Regions from separate parts of the Pararhizobium sp. PWRC1-1 genome, predicted to be linked through region 1. Evidence: riboswitches for the same ligand, from Rfam matches in the RefSeq annotation. Region 1 holds a riboswitch; the other holds the start of a gene.
What was found. Region 1 has a riboswitch for thiamine pyrophosphate ahead of thiB (thiamine ABC transporter substrate binding subunit). Riboswitches for the same ligand answer to the same signal wherever they lie in the genome.

Region 2: it holds a riboswitch for thiamine pyrophosphate, as region 1 does, so the genes downstream of both, thiC (phosphomethylpyrimidine synthase ThiC) here and thiB (thiamine ABC transporter substrate binding subunit) in region 1, are expected to answer to the same signal.

The regions. Positions count from the first base shown of each region.
Region 1 is NZ_JAFCXE010000016.1:18,358-21,563, forward strand. It holds gene ACP7E0_RS22630 (MDR family MFS transporter) at 1-786, shown strand, start outside; gene ACP7E0_RS22635 (GNAT family N-acetyltransferase) at 888-1,340, opposite strand; TPP riboswitch at 1,605-1,725, shown strand; gene thiB (thiamine ABC transporter substrate binding subunit) at 1,766-2,788, shown strand; gene thiP (thiamine/thiamine pyrophosphate ABC transporter permease ThiP) at 3,174-3,206, shown strand, end outside.
Region 2 is NZ_JAFCXE010000003.1:192,424-195,629, reverse strand. It holds gene thiC (phosphomethylpyrimidine synthase ThiC) at 1-1,242, opposite strand, end outside; TPP riboswitch at 1,330-1,468, opposite strand; gene ACP7E0_RS06875 (GntR family transcriptional regulator) at 1,621-2,289, shown strand; gene bioB (biotin synthase BioB) at 2,466-3,206, shown strand, end outside.

The DNA.
Region 1 (3,206 bases):
ATCGTCGCGCTTGGCGCGATCTGCGCCACGGCTTGGGTGTTTGTCGAGCGGCGGGCGCCGGAGCCGATCGTGCCTTTGACGCTGTTTCGCAATCCGACGTTCAGCCTGATGCTGGTGATTTCGCTGGCAAGCGGCGCCGTCGGCATCGGCATGGTCAATTATTTTGCGCTGTATCTGCAGACGACGACAGGGCTGACACCGTCGCTCGCAGGGCTGCTGTTCATCATGCTGACCGGCGGCATCGTCTGCGGTTCGCTGACGGCAGGACGGCTGATTTCGCGGAGCGGCCGCTACAAGCCGTTTGCGATCGTCAGCGCCAGCCTGACGGTTGTGGCCTTGCTTATCTTCACGCAGATCCAGCCCGGCACGCCGCTTTATGTGATCTGCGCAATCATGGCGCTGCACGGCATCGGCATCGGGTTTGGCCAGCAGGTGCCGATCGTCGCGGTGCAGAACATCGCCTCGCGCGGCGATGTCGGGGCCGCCACCGGCGCCGTCACCCTGTCACGCATGGGCGGCGCCTCGATCGCCATCTCGATCTACGGCGCGATCATCGCGGCAGGCCTTGCCCGCGGCACCACGGCGATCCCGGGCATCACCGACATCGAAAAGCTGACGCCGCTGGTGTTGTCAACCCTGCCGGAGGCAACACGCCAGCTGGTGGCTGAGAGCTATACGGCTGCCTTCCTGCCGCTGTTCCTGACGGCTGGCGGCATCTCGTTGATCGCGCTCACTGCGGCGATTAGCCTGAAGGCCGTGCGGTTGCCGCAGAAGCCGGCGGAGTGAGGGGTGTCACGGTGACCGCCACCCTTAAAATAGGTGATGGCCTGCCTTGGGCGCCAGAAGCGGTCATGCCGGGCAACGAATGAAGTTGCCCGGCCGCTGTTTCAGCCCTTTAATCGCAAACGCGCATTCTCGAAAGGAAAGCCTTCATCGTCGGTGGCTCTTCGCGACACTTCATAGAACCCAAGCGCTGTGTAGAACCGCATGGCTTGTTCGTTCTCGGTATAGACTTCCAATGAAAGTTCGCCTTTTCGATCCACCGCATGGGTGATCAACTTGCGTCCGATTCCCCGCCCGTGCTGGTCCGGGGCAACAAAAATTCCCCCGATGAACGTGTCCATCAAGCTGATGAAGCCAACAGGTTCACCCATGCGGCAGGCCACCCAGGTCTCGGCATTGGGCAAGTATTTTTCCTCGATCAGCTGCCGCTGTTCGAGGAGTCTGGATTCACCGATGAAAGGGTGAGCGACAAGGGAAGCGTCGAGCCAAATGCCTGACAGTTTTTTGGTGTCCGTCGCCGCCACAAACGGCCGGACCACTAGATTTTGGTTCTCCATGAGAACTCCACAGAATATACATGCAAAGAAGATCAGCACCGTTATGGTGCCGAGCGATACCGCTACAGGCGGTTTAATCTAATCTTCTGCGCATAAGTCTCCTTCTGCCAATAAGTCTGTTTATGCCCGTCATATCGTGGCGTCAATGGCGGCTTCGGGACATCTGTAGCCCATCCCGCTCCAAACGGGAACGGCGCGACAGCCCGGCAATAGCCACCCGTTCTTGCCCCCTTGCCAAGCATATCCCCCGGGTCTAAACCTCCTCCTGCTCTAACGGGGTGCCGGCCGTTCTTTTTTTGAACGTTTGGCTGAGAGGCTTTTTAAAAGCCAACCCGAAGAACCTGATCCGGTTTGTACCGGCGGAGGGATTAGACGGCACATTCCAGCGCCCTATTCCCATTTTTTGGATTTATAAGGAGGCGCGGATGCGCAAGGCAATCATTCCACTTCTCGGGCCATTTTTCGCGGCAGTCGCTGCCCTCGCTACGCCGTTTTCCGCCTCGGCCGAAGACAAGGTGCTGACGGTCTATACCTATGAAAGCTTCACCAGCGAATGGGGCCCCGGCGCCAAGGTCGCGGAAGCCTTTGAGAAGACCTGCGGCTGCAAGGTGTCCTATGTCAGCGTCGCCGATGGCGTCGAGCTCCTGACCCGGCTGAAGCTCGAGGGCGCCTCCTCCAAGGCCGATATCGTGCTTGGCCTCGACACCAATCTCGTGTCCGAGGCCAAGGCGACCGGCTTCTTTGCGCCGCACGGCGTCGATACCTCGGCCGTCAAGGTTCCCGGCGGCTTTAGCGACGATACGTTCGTTCCCTATGACTACGGCCATTTTGCCGTGACCTACGACACGCAGGTGATGAAGGAACCGCCGAAGAGCCTGAAGGAACTGGTCGAGGGCGATCCGAACCAGAAGATCGTCATCGAGGATCCGCGCACCTCGACGCCGGGCCTTGGCCTGCTGCTTTGGGTCAAGTCTGTCTATGGCAAGGATGCTCCCGCCGCCTGGGCAAAGCTCAAGGATCGCGTCCTGACCGTCACCCCCGGCTGGTCGGAAGCTTACGGCCTGTTCACCAAGGGCGAGGCGCCGATGGTTTTGTCCTACACGACCTCGCCGGCCTATCACATGGTTGCCGAAAATACCGACCGCTATCAGGCTGCCGCCTTCTCGGAAGGTCATTACATCCAGATCGAAGTGGCTGGTATGACCAAGGCCGCCAAGGATCCGGCGCTCGCCAAGGACTTTCTCTCCTTCGTGACCGGGCCGGAATTCCAGTCGATCATCCCGACCACCAACTGGATGATGCCGGTTGCCGCCACCAAGGAACTGCTGCCGGAGGCGTTCGGCAAGCTGGTGACGCCGGAAAAGACGTTTCTGATGTCGTCGGACGAGGTTGCCGCCAACCGCAAGGCCTGGATCGACGAGTGGTTGGCTGCGATGAGCAAGAACTAGCGTTACGTTTGGGCAGGGCTGCCCCTCATCCGGCCTGTCGGGCACCTTCTCCCCGTTATGACGGGGAGAAGGGACCTGCTGCAAGCTCTGTCATCCGCTCTCCCCGCGTGCGGGGAGAGGGCTAGGGTGAGGGGCTGAAGGCTTTCCGCGTGCGGGAGGGCTGGATTGATGAGTGGCTGGCGGCGATGAGCAGGAACTGGACGGGCTGGGACGATCGTTTCCTCTTCTCCCCGGCGGGGAGAAGTGCCGAGCGACTGCGAGGCGATGAGGGGGCGGTTCGGCACATTCTGAGTGTTTGGCCCCCTCATCCGGCCCTGCGGGCCACCTTCTCCCCGATGGGGAGAAGAGGGGACGAGGTGACGCCCGTAAACGAGATAAAGTCATCATGATCAACCGCATGGAACGACGTTGGACGCTT
Region 2 (3,206 bases), on a different contig from region 1:
ATGGCCGGGGCCTTCGATCATCACCTGGCAATCCTTGGCCCAGGCAATTTGCGTGAGTTCGCCGAGCGTTTCGAGTTCGGCAAACTGCGCGGCGTCGTTGGCGTCGGCGATCGAGCCGGGACGCAGGCCGTCGCCGAGCGAGAAGGTGACGTCATAGGCGCGGGCGATATCGCAGATCTCGTCGAAATGCTCGTAGAGGAAGCTTTCCTTGTGGTGATGAAGACACCACTTGGCCATGATCGAGCCGCCGCGCGAAACGATGCCGGTGACGCGGTTGACGGTGAGCGGGATATAGGCGAGCCGCACGCCGGCATGGATGGTGAAATAGTCGACGCCCTGCTCGGCCTGCTCGATCAGCGTATCGCGATAGACCTCCCAGTTCAGGTCCTCGGCAATGCCATTGACCTTTTCCAGCGCCTGATAGAGCGGCACGGTGCCGATCGGAACCGGCGCGTTGCGGATGATCCATTCGCGGATATTGTGGATGTTGCGGCCGGTCGACAGGTCCATGACGGTATCGGCGCCCCAGCGTGTCGCCCAAACCATCTTCTCGACTTCCTCGGCCATCGACGAGGTGACGGCGGAATTGCCGATATTGGCATTGATCTTCACCAGAAAATTCCGGCCGATGATCATCGGTTCGGATTCCGGATGGTTGATATTGGCCGGGATGACGGCTCGCCCACGGGCAATTTCCTGGCGGACGAATTCCGGCGTGACGTGATCGGGAATGCTGGCGCCGAAATTCTCGCCGTCGCGCACCAGCGCTCCGTTCGGCGGTTTGCGGCCGAGGTTTTCGCGGATGGCGATGTATTCCATTTCCGGCGTGATGATGCCGGCACGGGCATAGGCGATCTGGGTCACAGCCTTGCCGTTCTTGGCGCGCAAGGGCTGGTTGCGGTGGGGAAATTCCGGCGTCAGCCGTTCGCCGGTGGCAAAGCCGTTGTCTTCGGGTTTGACGTGGCGGCCGTCATAGGTCTCGACATCGCCACGCGCGGTGGCCCAGGCCTGGCGCTGCCGGGATAGACCGGCGTCGATCGAGACGATATGCGCCGGATCGGTATAGGGGCCGGAGGGATCGTAAACGGTAACGGGTGGTTCGCCAGATGTCGGATGCACGGAAATTTCGCGCATCGGCACGCGGATATCCGGGTAGAGTTCGCCCGGAATATGCACCTTGCGGGAGGCCGGCAGCGGACCTGTGGTAACTGTGGGTGTGATGTTTTTTGCGGCAATAGTCATGGTTGAGGCTCCAAAGTTGGAGACCCAGTCATCAGAGCCGGAATGATGAAAAGACGCCGACGCGAATCCGCAAACGGAATCCGAGTCTCAACAGCGCTTGCACCGTCCCTACGCCAGTATGAACTGGATCAGGTTCAACGGGTCACTGCGCTGCTTGAGGGCGGCAAAGCCACCGATCATGCCAGCAGAATCTCAGCCCCTTGTCGGGACCCCCCTGGTGAATGCGCCAATCTAGCCACAGTTTCGGACGGAGCGTCAAGGGCCGTTTGGCGCAGCACCCGGCGTGCGGCTCTCGTTGAGCGCCGGAAGACTGTGAAGATATCCAATGATTACAATCGCGCCCTCGACAGCGCCGCCCCGGGAAATTATCTATAAAACATGACCTCAGCGAGCGAAGACACGATTGCCAGCCGCATCAGCCGCATCCTTGCCGACAGGATCGTCACCGGGCAATTGGATCCGGGCACGAAGCTGCGTCAGGACCATATTGCCGAGGAGTTCGGAACCAGCCACGTGCCGGTGCGCGAGGCCTTCCGCCGGCTGGAAGCGCAGGGGCTTGCGGTCAGCGAACCGCGCCGGGGCGTGCGGGTTGCGTCCTTCGATCTGAAGGAAGTGCGCGAAGTGGCGCAAATGCGGGCAGCCCTTGAGGTTCTGGCCCTTCGGCATGCGGCGCCGCATCTGACGGCTGCCATTCTGGATCAAGCCGAAGAGGCCACCGTTGCGGGCGACAATTCCCATGATGTCCGCTCCTGGGAGGAGGCAAACCGCCGTTTTCACACGCTGATTCTTACTCCCTGCGGCATGCCGCGCCTCTTGGCCGCCATCAGCGATCTGCATGCGGCCAGTGCCCGTTTCCTGTTCGCCAGCTGGCGAACCGAATGGGAAGTGCGCACCGATCACGATCACCGCGCCATCCTGACATTTCTGCGTCAGGGCAATATCGAAAACGCCGCGCCTGTGCTTGAGCGGCACGTACAATGGATCGGCCAAAAACCCGTCCGTAACGCTTCCGGCGCAACCCGCGACGCTTTCGCCATCGTCGGCTGACGTTTTTTTCACGGCTTATTTTCCCTGATTTTGCTCGCTCCCGGCGCGTGCCGGGGTATCGCAAAAGCACGCATTACGTGAATTTATCCGTTTTGCATCAAAAAGGCGGTTGCGGTTTTCTGTCCTTCGATAAATTATAGATAATTATTATTTTTAATCTATCGGATGGGTGCGGGATGCTGAGAGATGAAAAACACGCTGATTTCCCTGTTGAAAAGAGCGTTATAGGCGAGATTTCTTATGGGGAAGCTCCCGAGATAGCTCGCTTTTCTCCCGATGACGCAAAAATTATCTATAATTTTCCATTCAACGATTTGCTCTTTCAGGCGCACTCGGTTCACCGCGAGAATTTCGATCCCAACGCTGTGCAAATCAGCCGTTTGTTGTCGATCAAAACCGGTGGATGCGCCGAGGATTGCGGCTATTGCAGCCAGTCGGCACGCTCTCCGACGGGGCTGAAAGCCTCCAGGCTGATGATGGTCGAGAAGGTGCTCATTGAAGCGCGCAAGGCCAAGGCCGAAGGGGCCAGCCGCTATTGCATGGGGGCCGCCTGGCGCAGCCCCAAGGACCGCGACATGGACACGCTGGTGGACATGGTGGCAGGCGTCAAGGCGCTCGGTTTGGAAACCTGCATGACGCTCGGCATGCTATCGCCGCAGCAGGCAGGCACGCTGGCCGAAGCCGGGCTCGATTATTACAATCACAATATCGATACGTCGGAAGAATTCTATCCGCAGATCATCACCACGCGCACCTTCGCCGACAGGCTGGAGACGCTCGCCAATGTCCGCGATGCCGGCATGAAGGTCTGCGCCGGCGGTATTCTAGGCATGGGCGAAACCACCGATGATCGCATCTCCATGCTGGTAACGCTCGCCAACCTGCCGGAACCACCCGAAAGCGTGCCGATCAACATG